3 regions of the Bacillus sp. N6 genome follow, and region 3 is predicted to be linked to each of the others. Evidence: riboswitches for the same ligand, from Rfam matches in the RefSeq annotation. Region 3 holds a riboswitch; each other region holds the start of a gene.
The links. A riboswitch is a leader RNA that binds a small molecule or an ion and turns the genes downstream of it on or off. The one in region 3 is predicted to bind S-adenosylmethionine.

Region 1: another riboswitch for S-adenosylmethionine. It lies ahead of ACUXVC_RS01805 (methionine ABC transporter ATP-binding protein); the one in region 3 lies ahead of ACUXVC_RS07275 (Na+/H+ antiporter NhaC family protein).
Region 2: another riboswitch for S-adenosylmethionine. It lies ahead of ACUXVC_RS21435 (bifunctional homocysteine S-methyltransferase/methylenetetrahydrofolate reductase); the one in region 3 lies ahead of ACUXVC_RS07275 (Na+/H+ antiporter NhaC family protein).

The regions. Positions count from the first base shown of each region.
Region 1 covers NZ_CM127843.1:331,704-337,604, reverse strand. The annotation lists gene ACUXVC_RS01815 (MetQ/NlpA family ABC transporter substrate-binding protein) at 1-342, opposite strand, end outside; gene ACUXVC_RS01810 (methionine ABC transporter permease) at 364-1,029, opposite strand; gene ACUXVC_RS01805 (methionine ABC transporter ATP-binding protein) at 1,019-2,038, opposite strand; SAM riboswitch class I at 2,162-2,267, opposite strand; gene ACUXVC_RS01800 (cysteine hydrolase family protein) at 2,510-3,067, shown strand; gene ACUXVC_RS01795 (acyltransferase) at 3,167-4,315, opposite strand; gene pruA (L-glutamate gamma-semialdehyde dehydrogenase) at 4,874-5,901, opposite strand, start outside.
Region 2 covers NZ_CM127843.1:4,164,669-4,170,569, forward strand. The annotation lists gene metH (methionine synthase) at 1-414, opposite strand, end outside; gene ACUXVC_RS21435 (bifunctional homocysteine S-methyltransferase/methylenetetrahydrofolate reductase) at 414-2,246, opposite strand; SAM riboswitch class I at 2,317-2,426, opposite strand; SAM riboswitch class I at 2,630-2,740, shown strand; gene metI (cystathionine gamma-synthase/O-acetylhomoserine thiolyase) at 2,835-3,947, shown strand; gene metC (cystathionine beta-lyase) at 3,944-5,107, shown strand; gene ACUXVC_RS21450 (cysteine hydrolase family protein) at 5,275-5,787, shown strand.
Region 3 covers NZ_CM127843.1:1,392,887-1,398,787, forward strand. The annotation lists gene gltP (glutamate/aspartate:proton symporter GltP) at 420-1,694, shown strand; gene ACUXVC_RS07270 (DUF402 domain-containing protein) at 1,763-2,281, shown strand; SAM riboswitch class I at 2,402-2,507, shown strand; gene ACUXVC_RS07275 (Na+/H+ antiporter NhaC family protein) at 2,602-3,918, shown strand; gene ACUXVC_RS07280 (lmo0954 family membrane protein) at 4,101-4,457, shown strand; gene ACUXVC_RS07285 (PspA/IM30 family protein) at 4,505-5,167, shown strand; gene liaF (cell wall-active antibiotics response protein LiaF) at 5,274-5,901, shown strand, end outside.

The sequences.
Region 1 (5,901 bases), 1.1 Mb from region 3:
CATTGGCGCAATTTGTGTTGTACCAACAGCTGTAATATCTAACTTATGCTCTTTTTTAAATTGCTCTAAGAAAGCAATATGCTGAAATGAGTTTAATTCAATATCTCCATCAGCTAAAGCTTTATTTGGAGTTGTATAATCAGAGAACTCCACCAGTTTAATCTTAATCCCTTCTTTTTCAGCTTTTTTCTTCAAAATTTCCCAAGCGTCTCCATCCGTTCCAGTTACACCGACGCGAACTACTTTTTCTTTCGCTCCTGCACCCGTGTCTCCACTTGAGCAGCCACTTAATGCTGAGACGCCTACAATTGCTGATAATGCAAATGCTAAAATTTTCTTCATTTTCTTTTCCTCTCTTCCTTTTTATGATCTGCGTAACAAGACTTTCGCAAAGTAGTTTCCTAAATTTTGAGCTATCTGTACGAGAATAATAAGTAAAACAACCGTTACAAACATAACTGATGTATCAAAACGTTGATAACCATATGTCATTGCCAAGTCACCAAGACCGCCACCACCGACAAGCCCAGCAACTGCAGAAAATTCAATTAAACCAACTGTCATAAATGTGACACCTAAGATTAATGGTGCTAACGCTTCTGGTACAAGGATTTCAAAAACGATTCTAATTGGCGAGGCGCCCATTGCTTGTGCTGCCTCAATTACTCCTTTCGGAACGGAAACAAGATTTGTTTCAACCATTCTAGCAATACCAATTGATGCGACTAACGTCATCGGGAAAATTGCTGCTGCTGTTCCAATCGTCGTTCCAATAACGCTTCTCGTTAGTGGACTTAAAGCTACTAAAAAGATAATGAATGGTACCGGACGAATTGTATTAATTATGATGTTAAGAATAGAAAAGACCCATTTATTTTCTAAAAAGTTTCCTTTTCTCGTTACATATAAAAGTAAACCTAGAGGTATACCCAGAATTGTAGCGAATATAAGGGTTACAATTACCATTAAGAGGGTATCCCCCGTCGCATCTAGTATGCGCGGCCAAAATATACTCCAATCAACTCGCATGAGCTTCTACCTCCTTCAGCTGCACTTGCAGTCTTAGATGTTGTAATGCTTTTTGAATTTCCCTCTGCTCACCTTGCAATTCTACAAGCAGATTTCCAAATAGCACATTTTGAAGTTCAATAATATTTCCGTACAGTACATTTACATCGACGTTATAGTTTTTTGCGATATATGATAGTACCGGCTGTCCTGTCTCCTCACCAGTAAATGTTAGACGATAAATTTGACCACCATTTTGAATTTTCGCTAGAACACTTTCTGGTAAATAATCATTAATAACAGAACGTACAAAGTTTTGAGTCGTCTTTGTTTTTGGTTGCGTGAAAACATCGAACAGTTTTCCTTCTTCAATAACTTTTCCCTTCTCCATTACAGCTACACGGTGACAAATTTCTTTCACAACATGCATTTCATGTGTAATAAGAAGGATTGTTAAATTGTATTCTCGATTTACTTTCTTTAATAAGTTTAGAATTTCTGTCGTCGTTTCTGGATCTAAGGCTGATGTTGCCTCATCACATATAAGAATATCTGGCGATGTCGCAAGTGCTCTAGCAATACCAACACGTTGTTTTTGTCCCCCTGATAGCTGTTCTGGATAATAGTTTGCTTTATCTTCTAACCCTACAAACTTCAGCAGTTCATTCACTCGTTCCTTTATCTCGTTCTTTGGCAATTTCGCTAACTTTAATGGATAAGCAATATTCCCAAACACTGTTCTTGAATTAAATAAATTAAAGCTTTGAAAAATCATTCCGATTCTTTGTCTTAGTTTGCGCAATTCTTTCGTCGATAATGATGTAATATCTTTATCATCTATTGCAATCGTTCCTGACGTTGGTCTCTCTAACATATTTACTAAGCGTAATAATGTACTCTTTCCAGCGCCACTAAAACCGATAATGCCAAAAATTTCGCCTTTCTCAACTGATAATGTTACATCCTCCACCGCATGAACAGATCGCCCAGCTGATTCATACACTTTACTTACATTGTTAAAAAAAATCATTTTTTCCCCTCCTATATGCTGTAAAAACTTGAAGTAGAGCTTTCGAGGTAAAATAAAAAGTGCTCTCCTTCTTATCAACCATAAAGATAAGAAGGAGAGCACTTATATGTACTCGTTCACATCTTCTCATCTTCCAAGCCTTTATATGGCTTGCTGGAGTTAGCACGGTATTAAAAAACCCGTTGCTGAGGTATCGTAGGGCCAGTCCCTCCACCTCTCTGGATAAGAATGTATCGATTTAATTGTCATTTAATTAATTCTCATTATAGAACTCAGAATAATAAGAGTCAATACATTTTTTAGAAAAATATTAATTATTCCTTTATTAAAATTTTCAGATGAAAATTCATGAGAAAATAGTAACTTTCAAGGTTATTTAAAATTCTTCTTCCTCATATTTTTAAACAGGAGAATCCTCTCTACGAATTGAATAAATTTATTTGAATATGAAACTCGGAGGCAGATAAATATATGAAAACAGCTCTTTTACTCGTCGATATTCAAAACGATTATTTTCCAAATGGAAAGATGGAATTGCGTAATCCAGTAGAAGCAAGCGAATATGCTAATCAGTTATTACAACACTTTAGAACAAACAGCGAACCTATTTTTCATATCCAACACGTAGCTATAAAAGATGACGCTACTTTTTTCCTACCTAATACAGAAGGTGTACATATTCACGAAAGCGTACGTCCACTTAGAGAAGAAACAGTTATAGTCAAACATTATCCAAATAGCTTCCGAGAAACTAATCTTCTAGAGCAATTACAGCGTTTAGACATTGAACATGTCGTCGTATGCGGGATGATGACTCATATGTGTATTGATGCTACAGTAAGGGCTGCATTCGATTTTGGATTTCAATGTACCGTTATACATGATGCTTGTGCTACAAAAGACCTTTCTTTTAAGAATGCTACTATACCAGCTGTTTATATTCATAATACAATTTTAGCAAGTTTGAATAATATATATGCGGAAATACTTAGCACAAAAGAGTTTGTCCAACGAAAAAAATCCTTTTGAAAATTCAAAAGGATTTTTTTCGACTATATTATATTTACCATCTATTCATGCCCTATTTTGAGGAATTCATATCATACTTATAAAAATCTCACTAATTATTTACATTGATACATTATCATTTTTAATATCTTTTGATTGAGTCCAATTTCCCCATAAAAATTGAATATTACATGTACGAGAAGCTTCCTTAAAACTCATTCCTGTTAATGGATAACATGTGATTTTTATACTTGCAAAAATTATAATTGCTATCATTGTTATAACTGTAATTATTATGAAAGCAACTAATAACATCCAAATTGATTGTGCTGGCCAAATATTCAATCTATTCCCAATATATACAACTACTAAATTATGCATTAAATACACACCAAATGAAAAAGCAGATAAAATTTGTATCCACTTAAACATAAACGGATTCATTGAGTAATTTCTAAAATACTCTTTTACTAATAAGAAGATTGAACCTGAAAGCATTACTTCGAATACTCTAACGTATGCCTTAAAATCCTCAGAGTATTCCCCTATTTTAACCGTTGCATACCAAGTACCCAATATAATTAAAAGTGTATCTATAACGATTATGGATAGTAACAACCTTTTGGATACCTTCTTCTCATATGTCATTAAATAATAACCTATGAGGAAATACCCTATATATCCGCCTAAAAAGTTCATATCAAAATTAGGATACAACGTAAATATTGGTTTTAATTCATTTGGAACTAGTACTGCAATTGTTGGCAATAGCGAACTTACTATAAACCAAAGAATTAACATGTACTTTATAAGCTCTTTACTTAAAGCATCTACCATTTTCTTTAAAAGAGGAGAAAGAATATACAAAGGAATAATGGCATACATAAACCAAAGATGTACTGTCGCTGCTTGATTCGGTATGTATAAAATACTCTTAATAACATTTGTTATTTGTATCGGCCTTGGCGTAAAGTATAACACAGCAATAGTTGACCATATAATAAATGGCACAATTAATTTTGGCAAACGTTCTGTATAAGTTATTTTAAGTGATTCCGTTTTACTACTCCTCATTAACATCGCACCAGAAATCATAAAGAAGATAGGTACACTTGTACTAAATACAGTTGTCAGTGCATTCGTTATATGCCAAGTACCCGAACCGATATTCCCCCGTAAACTTCCTGCAGCAGTATGAAGAAACACTACCGCAAACATCGAAAATACACGTAGTACGTCAACATATTCAACATAATTCTTTTTATTCATCTAACAATCATCCCTTCCCACATAACATTTCCCCTCACCATTTTTGTCTTTTCCAAAAGTACAAATCTATTATGCCAGAATATAATCAATATTAAAATAATAACTGAAACTTAAAATCTCGATATTCGATTATAAAACCACTTAGTATACTATACAAAACCCTAAAAATAAATTCAATTTTTTTCTTATATATTTAATATTTTCCAAATCAACTACTTAAATAGAGAGTTTTTCTTCTATCTAATTATTGAACATTCCGAAATCAAAACTCTTGATCTATGTCAATAAAAAAACACTCCTTTCAGTGAGCAAAACCGAAAGGAGTGTTCCTTGTCGAACCATAGATTTTCTTTCAAATTGTATTATACAGGAAATTCTCAAAATGAATACTAAAAAATATGACTAATACGTCAACTTTTCTCATTATTTTATTTCTGTTTACATGTTTATCCCGCTATTAATAGGTTTTAGCTCATTCTCTTCGAACGACGGTAATACATGGGGTTTCAATTTTAAAAGGAGCTCTTCACACTTTGTGAAGAGCTCCTCTACTATTTCTTATAAAGTTTCAGAAGTAGTTTTTGCTTGCATGTGAAGTGCTAAGTAATCAGGTCCACCAGCTTTAGAGTCTGTACCAGACATGTTAAAGCCACCGAATGGTTGGTAACCTACGATTGCACCAGTACATCCACGGTTGAAGTATAAGTTACCAACGTGGAAGTCTTCACGTGCTTTTTCAATATGGTCACGGTTGTTAGTAATAACAGCACCTGTTAAACCGTATTCCGTATTGTTTGCAATTGCAAGTGCATGATCGAAGTCTTTTGCTTTACAGAATGCTACTACTGGTCCGAAGATTTCTTCTTTCATTAAGCGAGCATCTTCTGCAACATCAGCAACGATTGTTGGTTGGATGAACCAGCCTTTAGAATCGTCTCCTTCTCCACCTGCTAAGATTCTACCTTCTTCTTTACCAATTGCAACATAGCTCATTACTTTATCGAATGCAGCTTGGTCATTAACAGGACCCATGTTTGTACCTAATACTGCTGGGTTAGCAACTGTTAATTCTTTTGTTAATTCAACAGCACGATTTAATACGTGATCGTATACATCTTCGTGGATTACTGCACGAGAACATGCAGAACATTTTTGTCCTGAGAATCCGAATGCTGATGCAACGATAGACTTAGCTGCTAATTCAAGATCTGCTTCTTTATCAACAACGATTGTATCTTTACCGCCCATTTCAGCGATAACGCGTTTTAACCAAATTTGGCCTGGGTTTACTTTCGCTGCACGCTCATAGATACGGATACCTACATCACGAGATCCCGTGAAGCTTACGAAACGTGTACGAGGATGATCTACTAAGTAGTCACCAACTTCAGAACCATTACCTGGAACGAAGTTTACTACGCCAGCTGGTAAGCCAGCTTCTTCTAATACTTCCATAAATTTCGCTGCTACTACAGGAGTTGTACTAGCTGGTTTTAGTAATACTGTGTTACCAGAAACTAAAGCAGCTGTTGTCATACCTGCCATAATTGCGAATGGGAAGTTCCAAGGAGAAATGATAACACCTA
Region 2 (5,901 bases), 2.6 Mb from region 3:
AGCCTCAATCAATTCTTCAAAAGTCACACCACCAGTAACACTAATTGCTTTCGTTGTTGGTCCCATCGCTCCCGCAACATATACTTCCTTACCGCTTTCTTTAACAGCTTGCTTCGCCAAAAGTGCTGCCTTTTCATTTAGTTCTTCATCTAAATGAGACAGCTCATAATCACTTAGTACAATATTCGTTGCCCCAAATGTATTTGTTTCAATAATATCCGCTCCAGCTTCAATATAAGCTTTATGAATCTTTAAAATAACGTCTGGTCTTGTTTCTACTAAATATTCATTACAGCCCTCGTACTCTTCTCCTCCGAAATCTTCAGCAGTTAAATCCTCTTGCTGAATCATTGTTCCCATTGCACCATCTAATATTAAAATGCTATTTTGTAATTTTTCTTCTATACACTTCATCAATTAATACCTTCTTTCACTTCTTGCTTTTCTCTTACATATTTAACAAGATGTTCTGTAATTTCATATTTTAAAAATGGTGTAATAAGATAAATACCATTAAAATATTTCATCGCTGCGTCGATCAATTCTTGCGAAATGCGAATCCCTTCCTCAATTGCCGCCTCTTTCGTTTCGTGTCCATCCATTCTCTCTCTTATTTCTTCTGGAAGAGTAATACCCGGTACCTCAAAATGAAGAAAATCTGCATTCCGCTTACTTACTAACGGCATAATTCCAATAAAAATAGGTTGTTCCAAATGCTTTGTCGCTTCATACACTTCTTCAATTAACGCGATATCGTAAATTGGCTGAGTTAAAAAATATTCCGCTCCAGCATCTATTTTTCGTTCCATTCGCTTAACCGCTGCTTTTAAGTGCCTCACGTGAGGATTAAATGCGCCGCCTACAGAAAACCTTGTCGCCGGTCCAATTGATTTCCCTAAAATTGAACGTCCATCGTTCATTTCTTTAATCATTTTAATGAGCTCAATAGAGGACAAATCGTATACAGAAGTTGCACCAGGAAAATCACCAACGCGCGCTGGATCACCAGTTAAAGCTAACACTTCTTCCATCCCTAACGCCGATAAACCTAACAAATGAGATTGTAGTCCAATGACGTTATGATCCCTACACGTTAAATGTGTCAATACCGGGATATCATGCTTCGTTAATAACGCACCCATTGCCATATTAGAAATACGAGGCGATGCTAATGAATTATCTGCTAGAGTAATAGCATCTGCTCCCGCTCTTTTTAAAGCTCTTGCTCCTTCAAAAAACCGCTGTGTATCTAACGTTTTCGGTGGATCTAATTCCACTACAACTGTCGTTTGTTTTTTCGCTTTCTCTGCTAGAGTGACGTGAGCCTTCGAACGTTTCTCATGCGTATGAACAACTTTCGGCCTTTGAATGGTGTCTTTTTCTATTACAGGTGTAACATTCGCAACAGCGTGCTTCATACTTTGAATATGTTCTGGAGTCGTACCACAACAACCACCTAATAACCGAATACCTTGCTCAATAAATCTCGGCGTCATCGCCTCAAAATAAGCTGGGCTTCCCTCATATACGTAACGTCCCTCCACATAATTCGGGAGACCTGCATTTGGGTATGCTGATAAATAGCCATTTTGCGGAATCGATATCATTTTGAAAGCCTCCGTCATATGAAGCGGCCCTAGTTGACAATTTAATCCAACAACATTTGCACCGTAATCTATAAGTTGCTTTAATATTTCATTGACATCATTTCCATTTTGAGTCGTACCTGCTTCATGTAACGCTAATTGAGCAACAATTGGAATGTTCGTTTGCTTACGCAATACTTTAACAGCATGAAGTAATTCAAATTCATCGTAAAAAGTTTCTAATAGTAATCCATCAACCTGTTCTTCTAGTAAAGCCCCTGCCTGTTCAAGTAGCATAAACTCCCTTTCCATATCAGTCGTTGTAACGGCTCCGATATGTTTCATACCACCAATTGTTCCTAAAATTGCATTTTTATCTGTCACAGATGCTTTCGCCAGTTTTACTGCCGCTCTATTAATTTCTGTAACTTGATTTTCTAAGCCGTACATACGTAATTTCGCCTCATTTGCTCCATACGTATTCGTTTGAATTACATCTGCTCCAGCAGCTACATATTGTTTATGAATCGATATAATTAAGTCTGGATCAGATACATTCAATTCTTCAAAGCTACTTTGCAAGCCATGTGAATGCAATAACGTCCCAACCGCACCATCACCTATTACAATTCCTTTTGATAATAAATCTAGTAATTTCACGAATCTCCCTCATTTCTATCAATATAAAAACCCCCTCTTCACTTTGAAGAGGGGGACATAATCGTTCCTCCTCTTATTATGCAAAACATTCGTTTTGCAGGTATTAGCACCGTTTCAAACATTTCGTTTGAAGGTTGCCGGGTTTCACAGGGCCTTTCCCTCCACCGCTCTCAATAAGAGTTGTCTTTATTATTTTATTTATGTAGCTAAAAGGAAATGCGTTCCCCTTTTAACAATGTTTGTTAATTTTTTAATAAATTTAGCATGCACAAAAGTAAAAGTCAATGACACTTGCGGAAAAATAAAAATTTTTCAAAATAAAGTTGCAATTCAATTATCTTTTGTTGTAAAGTTAAAAACATAATAAAAATTTCATACGAACATTCTTATCTAGAGAGGTAGAGGGACTGGCCCTGTGACGCCTCAGCAACCATTAACATTTTGTTAATAAGGTGCTAATTCCAGCAAATTGTGAAAGATTTGACAGATGAGAAGAAGACTCTATTCAAACCGAAAGCCTTCTTCTTAGAAGGCTTTTTTTATTTTATATTCACTTAATGTTTCAATTTAAAAAGGAGGAATTTTCACATGTCAACAATCGAAACAAAACTAGCACAAATCGGCAATCGCAGTGAAACTACAACTGGAACGGTTAATCCACCAGTTTATTTCTCAACCGCTTATCGTCATGAAGGAATTGGTAAATCTACTGGCTTTGACTATTCACGAACTGGCAATCCAACTCGAGGTCTTTTAGAACAGGCAATCGCAGACTTAGAATATGGCGAACAAGGTTATGCCTGTAGTTCAGGGATGGCGGCTGTTCTCCTCGTCCTTTCTCTATTCCGCTCTGGAGACGAACTTATTGTATCTGAAGATTTATACGGTGGAACGTATCGATTATTTTCTGAACATGAAAAAAAGTGGAATGTTCGATGTAGATACGTAAATACACAGTCTATTAAACAAATTGAGCAAGCTATCACAACTGAAACGAAGGCTATTTTCATAGAAACTCCAACTAATCCATTAATGCAAGTTACTGATATTGCTGCAGTCGCAACTGTAGCGAAAAGGCACGGACTACTTCTTATTGTAGACAACACATTCTACACACCTTATATACAGCAACCATTAACAGAAGGTGCTGACATTGTACTTCACAGCGCAACGAAATATTTAGGGGGACATAACGATGTACTAAGCGGACTTGTCGTTGCAAAAGGAAAGGAACTTTGTGAAGAAATCGCTCATTATCATAATGCATCAGGTGCAGTTTTAAGCCCATTTGACTCATGGTTATTAATTCGCGGTATGAAAACGTTAGCGCTTCGCATGAGACAGCATGAAGAAAATGCGAAAGCAGTTGTTGCATATTTAAATGATGAAGACGGGGTGACAGATGTATTTTATCCTGGAAGAGGCGGCATGATTTCATTTCGCCTTAAAGATGAAGCTTGGATTAATCCATTCTTACAATCTTTATCCTTAATTACATTTGCCGAAAGTCTTGGTGGTGTAGAAAGTTTAATGACTTATCCAGCAACGCAAACACATGCTGATATTCCTGAAGAAATTAGAACAGCAAACGGTGTATGTAATCGTCTTCTTCGATTCTCCGTTGGCATTGAAAATAGTAACGATTTAATTCAAGACTTAAAGCAAGCCATTACACTTGTAAAAGAAGGTGTAAGAATATGAGTTATTCTATAGATACACTCTTACTACACAACCAATATAAACATGACTCGCAAACAGGAGCTGTGAACGTTCCTATCTATAACACATCAACTTTTCACCAGTTTGATGTAGATACGTTCGGAAAATATGACTATAGCAGGTCAGGAAATCCAACTCGTGAAGCTCTTGAAGATATCATTGCTTTATTAGAAGGTGGAACAAAGGGATTCGCCTTTGCATCAGGCATTGCAGCGATTTCCACTGCATTCCTCCTTCTTTCACAAGGTGATCACGTACTCATTTCAGAAGATGTATACGGAGGAACTTACCGAGGGATAACTGAGGTACTCTCCCGTTACGGTGTTTCACATACATTTGTTGATATGACCAATTTAGAAGAAATAAAACAAAGCATTAAACCAAATACAAAGCTCTTTTATGTAGAAACACCTTCTAATCCACTTTTAAAGGTGACAGATATTCGCGAGGTTTCTAAACTTGCAAAATCTATTGGGGCTCTTACTTTTGTTGATAATACATTTTTGACACCACTATTCCAAAAACCACTTGAACTTGGAGCTGATGTTGTTCTTCATAGTGCCACAAAATTTATTGCTGGGCATAGTGATGTTACTGCCGGATTAGCAGTAGTAAAAGATGCAGAACTCGCTCAAAAACTTGGATTTTTACAAAATGCATTCGGTGCTATTTTAGGACCTCAAGATTGTTCTCTCGTACTTCGCGGTCTAAAAACATTACATGTACGCCTCGAGCATTCAGCTAAAAATGCCAATAAAATTGCACATTATTTACAAGAGCACGCTAAAGTACAAAATGTCTATTATCCGGGATTACAAACACATCTCGGATTTGATATTCAACAATCTCAAGCAACATCAGCTGGAGCAGTCTTATCATTTACTTTGCAGTCAGAAGATGCACTCCGCCAATTTTTATCAAAAGTAAAATTACCTGTTTTTGCAGTTAGTTTAGGAGCTGTAGAGTCAATTCTTTCTTATCCAGCAAAAATGTCACATGCAGCACTGTCGCAAGAAGCTCGTGATGAAAGAGGAATCTCTAATTCATTACTTCGGTTATCAGTCGGTCTTGAAAATGTTAACGATTTAATATCCGATTTTGAAGATGCCCTTTCTTATGTAGAAGAACCTGTAAATGCATAGAGAAAAAAGAAGATATGAGAATAGGTTTTCATATCTTCTTTTTATGCGATTTAGTTATATTCATTTGAATTTTTTTCTTTTCTTATAGTCCAAAAAATAAAAGTATATCATCTATTTCTAAATAATGGATTAATTGATATATTAAGAAATACAAAGGGGTGAAGATAATGGATACTTGTGCAGATATTTTAATCGTTATCGATTTACAAAATGGCGTATGTTATGGCGGAGAGCATTTATTTGATTTACAGAACTTACTAACAAAAGTAAATAAAAGAATTTCTTCATACAGAAAATTAAATAAACCAATCCTTTTTGTTCAACATTGTGATGATGATTTAGTACCCGAGAAAGAAATTTGGGCTATTCATACCGATCTTGATGTTCAAGAACAAGATTTTTTTGTAAGAAAAACACATGCAAATTCATTTTATAAAACAAACTTAAAAGAAATTTTAGATCAATTATCTGTAAATCCCATTGAATTTTGCGGTGCCCAAACAGAGTACTGTATGGATGCTACGATTAAGTTTGCCCACGGACTGGGATACGAAAACTTTATGGTACAGAAAACAACCTCTACGTTGAATAATCCTTTTATGTCCGCAAAAGAGACAATTGATTTTTACGAGAACATATGGAATCACAGATTTTTAACGTTGCTAAAAGATGCATTTTAGAATAAATGACTAATGACTTGATTATCCTAAGATTTATCAGCCGTAATCAAATATTTCATTATCACCATAAAGAAGCGAATTACATTCAGCTTCTTTTCTTTTAACCTGTTTTAT
Region 3 (5,901 bases):
AGAAAACTTTATAAAATTGCTAAGTTTTGTCGGAATTTATCATTTTTCAACTTTAATTGTCATAGTACTTACATTTTATTTATGGCTGTAATAAAGGTATATTTTGGGATTAATCTGTAAAATACAGGAGGAAAGTAATAGTTTTTATGGGGTGAAATAGTACTTAGAAAGCTAATAAAACACTAGTAAGGAATCGTTCTCATGTGAGGTTTTCTAACATGGGTTTATTTTTTGTCAAGAAAATTATTTGCATTCGGGCAAAGTTATTTTGTTGTCAGATTTTAAATTTTGATTTATGATTTTTAACAGGGACAAAATGTAGTGAATTGTCGAATAATATGTAATACTCTTAATTTCTTAGTTTTATAGAGATAGAATGAGAGATAGAGTGACACATCGAAGAGGGGGTTACAACAAATATGAAAAGAATAGGACTTGCATGGCAAATATTAATAGGGCTTGCGCTTGGTATTGCGGTTGGGGCGATTTTCTTTGATAATCCAGCTGTTGTGAAGTACTTACAACCAATTGGTGATATTTTCATCCGATTAATTAAAATGATCGTTGTACCGATTGTTGTAGCAAGTATTGTTGTTGGGGTTGCTGGTGTTGGCGATGTAAAAAAACTAGGTCGACTAGGCGGAAAAACAATTATTTACTTTGAAATTATTACAACAATTGCAATTATTGTTGGTCTATTAATAGCGAATATTTTCCAACCAGGAAAAGGCGTAAATATGGAGCAGTTAACAAAGACAGATATTTCGAAATATACACATACGACAGAGCAAGTACAAAGTCATTCATTTGCAGATACGTTTGTAAATATTGTTCCAACAAACATTATGAAGTCATTGGCTGACGGAGATATGCTTGCTATTATCTTCTTCTCTGTACTATTTGGTTTAGGTGTAGCAGCAATTGGTGAAAGAGGAAGACCAGTTCTTCAATTTTTCCAAGGTGTAGCTGACGCAATGTTTTATGTAACAAACCAAGTTATGAAATTTGCACCATTTGGTGTGTTTGCACTAATTGGTGTTACAGTTTCTACATTTGGTCTTGCTTCATTAATTCCATTAGGGAAATTGCTAATTGTCGTATATGGGGCAATGATCTTCTTCGTCGTAGTTGTCTTAGGACTTACAGCGAAAATATTTGGAATTAACATTTTCCAATTCTTTAAGATTTTAAAAGACGAGCTGATCTTAGCGTATTCTACAGCAAGCTCAGAAACAGTTTTACCAAAAATCATGGAGAAAATGGAGAAATTCGGTTGTCCGAAAGCAATTACATCTTTCGTTATTCCGACAGGTTATTCATTTAACTTAGATGGATCAACTTTATATCAAGCAATTGCGGCTATTTTCTTGGCGCAAATGTACGGTATTGATTTATCTATTACACAACAAATTACATTATTACTTGTATTAATGGTTACATCAAAAGGTATCGCAGGTGTACCGGGCGTATCATTCGTTGTATTATTAGCGACACTTGGTACAGTAGGTATTCCACCTGAAGGTTTAGCGTTCATTGCTGGTATTGACCGTATTTTAGATATGGCTCGTACAGCAGTTAACGTTGTAGGAAACTCTTTAGCAGCTGTAGTTATGTCTAAGTGGGAAGGTCAATATGACGCTGAAAAAGGACAAGCTTATTTAAAAGAGATTTCTGAAAAGGGTCAAGCTGCTTAATTATAATATGAACAAGCTCTCACATAATATGTGGGAGCTTTTCTGTATATAGAAGAGGAGTATACATAATGAAACGTAAATATGGTGACGGTTCTTCGTGGAAAAGACTAATAGAAAAGAGTTATAGGCTTAAGCAAGTGGAAGAGGGAATGCTCGGAATACTGGATATAAAAAAGGTGAGAGATCCTAGTTGTAAAGAATATGATGGTAAAGAAATTTGTATTGCAAGTGATGGGTATACGTGGGTTCAATATTTCATTAATGGAAAGAACTTTGCGATTACAGCTATGTTAGATGATAGGCACAATTTAGTGCAATATTATATTGATGTGACGAAAGAATATGAAATAGACGATCGTGGTTTACCGTATTTTGATGATTTATATTTAGATGTAGTATTATTACCTAGCGGTAAGGTGTATGTATTAGATGAAGAGGAGCTAGAGGATGCTTATAAAAGTGGCGATGTCACGAAGGAAGAGTATGAGTTAGCTTGGTACACTACGAAATGGATATTAGCAGCAATAAAAAATAGTGAATTTTATTGGATTTCAATATTGGAAGAAGAAATCGAAAAGTTAAAATGATTATTGTATTCAAATTTTTGTATAATTACCAAAAAAATCTATACAAAAAATAATTGACTTTTGTTTTGTAAGCGAGTAAAGTTAGGGAAGAAATTATTATTAAAAAATAAATATGAAACCTTCTTATAAAGAGAGGCGGAGGGACTGGCCCTACGATGCCTCGGCAGCGGACTCGATTTCAGAGTGCTGTGCCAAATCCAGCAAGCATGTGCTTGAAAGATGAGAAGAGCGTTTCTTATAGATGTATAAGACCTCTTCTCATCGGAAGAGGTCTTTTGTTATTCATTAGAAAAAGGTTGAAACTAGGGAGAGATGGTACTTTGAAAGAAACGAGAGGAAATGGTTTAGCTTTATTACCACTTGGGATATTTTTGGCGCTATTTATTGGTTCTGGAATTATTACAGGTGATTTCTATAAATTGCCGATACTTGTAGCAATTTCAATTGCTGTAGGAGTCGCTTTAGTGATGAATCGTAAAGAAAGTTTTAATGTGAAAGTCGAGCGGTTCGCTAAAGGTGCAGGAAATCCGGATATTATGATTATGGTATTAATTTTTGTGCTTGCAGGTGCATTTTCTGAAACGGCTAAAGGAATGGGCGGAGTAGACTCAACTGTTAATTTAGCGTTAACTATTTTACCGCCAGGATTTATCGTAGCTGGAATCTTTGTTATTGGTGCATTTATTTCATTAGCAATGGGAACTTCAATGGGAACAATTGCAGCATTAGCGCCGATTGCTGTAGGTATTAGTGGTCAAACTGATATCTCAATTGCGCTTGCAATGGCTACTGTTGTTGGGGGAGCGATGTTTGGTGATAATTTATCATTTATTTCAGATACAACAATCGCAGCTGTTCGTTCACAAGGAACAGAAATGAAAGATAAGTTTAAAACGAATTTTTTAATTGTGTTACCAGCGGCTATTATTACAATTGTACTATTAGTAATAGTTACTTCAGGAAGTGACACGCAAATTAAAGCACATAGCTTTGATTGGATAAAGATTTTACCGTACGCAGGAGTACTTATTACAGCGCTACTTGGCTGGAATGTACTTATTGTATTAACTGGTGGAACTGTATTATCTGGTGTTATCGGTCTTATAGATGGAAGTTACACGTTAGAAAGTTTCTTTAAAAGTGTAACGACTGGAATGGGCGGTATGATGGAGTTAGTATTACTTGCTATATTAATTGGCGGTATGGTTGAATTAATCCAATATAATGGTGGTATTCAATATTTAATGAATGTATTAACACGTAATATTCGTTCGAAAAAAGGTGCAGAATTTGGTATTGCTGGTTTAGTAAGTATGACGAATATGTGTACAGCGAATAATACGATTTCGATTATCTTTACAGGCCCGCTTGCAAAAAATATTGCAGATCAATATGAAATAGACCCTCGTAAATCAGCGAGTGTATTAGATCTTTTCTCATGTTGTGTACAAGGATTAATTCCGTACGGTGCCCAAATGTTAACGGCAGCAGGATTTGCAGCGTTATCTCCGGTTGAATTGTTGCCATATGCATTTTATCCAATCTTAGTTGGAGTATGTGGGATTGTTTCTATTTTAATTGGATTTCCAAGATTTTCGAAAGTAGCTGAGAAAAAAGAGTATCATAAAACAGCTTAATTTAATATGAATGTTAGTAATTAAAAAAACGTGCAGAGAATAAACTCTGCACGTTTTTTTGCGTAAAGGGCTGAATATGACTCGGTCTTAAGTCTGAGTTAAAAACGGTTCTTAAGCTCGTTATGGAAAGATGAAAAAATAGTTAAGATAAGAGTATCAAATCGAAGGGAGGCAAGCACAAGATGAAACAATTTCTAGCGTTTATCGCAGCCGGTATTTTGGCTTTAATTGCTCTTGGTAGTCTTGCTGGTATTGTAGGATTCGCAATCGGAGCAGGAGTTGTATATTGGAGCTATAAATCATTTGTGCGAGCTAAGTCATTTTTTGGAAAGTTAGCTTGGGGTATTGTTGGTTTAATCGGTTTATCCATTGCGCTTTCTCATTCACCAGCATTAATCGGTATCGCTGCTTTAGTGGTTTTATACTACGGATACCGTGAGTGGAAAAAAGAAAAAGATGTAGTTGTTGAATCTGCTCCAGAAAGTTCTAAACCATATAGCAACTTTGAAGATGAGTGGAACAAATTAATGAAAAACTAAAACAATAAATCAAATTATAAATAAAGTAGAAGAGAGGAAGATTTATAATGAAACAATCTTTATTCGGACGTGTACGCGATGCAATTTTAGCTGATTTTCATAACGTGTTAGATGAGAAGGAAAGAAAAAATCCAATTGCGATGTTAAACCAATATTTACGTGATAGTGAGCGTGAAATAACAAAAATTGAGAAGTTAATTGAACGTCATAAAACATTAAAATCTAACTTTGCTCGTGAGCTTGAGCAAGCACGTTATTTCGTTAACAAAAGATCAAAGCAAGCTATCATTGCTCAAGAAGCAGGCGAATTACAATTGCACGAACGTGCGTTAGAAGAGGTAGCTTATTATGAAGGGCAAGTAACTCGATTAGAAGAAATGTATGCAGGTGTTGTAGAGCAAATTGATGAGTTAGAGCGTCGTCTTTCTGAAATGAAAAATAAATTAAAAGAAATGCACGCAAAGCGTATGGAACTAATGGCACGTGAAAATATGGCACATGCAAATCGTCGTATGAATACTGCGATGCATAAAATGGATGAAAATAATCCGTTCTTACGATTTGAAGAAATTGAAGATCACATTCGTGACTTAGAAACTCGTATGAATGAAGAACATGAGCGTGACACATTTGATATGAAAATTGCAAAACTTGAGCGTGAAATGAAAGAAAAGAATGATGTATCGTTAACGAAAGAGTTAACAAAATAATAGTAGTATATTATAAAACAGGCTTATGATATAGTGATAGGAGAAAAGGTGTTGGAAAGCAATGCCTTTTCTTCTATGTATATGTGACAAGAAGGGGGGAGCTGAAATGAAGAAACATTTTTCAAAGACACAATTAATGGGGATGCTCCTCATCATATTTGGATTCGGTCTTTTTCTTGATATGATACTTGGACATTTTGAACCAGGTGGTCTCATTTTTGCATTTATTATGCTTATGTTTGGAAGGCATTATCGTAAAAAGAATCGTTATGTACGGGGAAATGTATTTTTATTTGTTGGTGGTATCGTATTTTTATTCTTCTTATTTTCATCAGCAGCATTTGTTCTTGTCGTATTTGCTTGTTTAGCTTTAATTGGTTATCAATTGATTCAACAAGGGCATCAGCAAAAAGCAATGAAGGTTGAAATTAAAGAAAAAGGGATTATAGACGAAGAGAAGCAAATATATCGTACAGAACCATATTTGAAAAATATGTTTGTAGGCAATGTACGAATGATGGATCATATTTATGAACTTGAGGATATTAATGTTCAATACGGTGCTTGTGATGTGGAAATAGATTTAACTACTGCTATGATTCCAGAAGGGGAAACGGTAATTGTTATTCGGGGTGTCGTTGGTAATATTCGTTTATATGTGCCATATGATATTGAACTTTCTTTAAATCATTCTGTTATTGTCGGACGTGTGCTCTTGCCAGGTCATGAAGAGA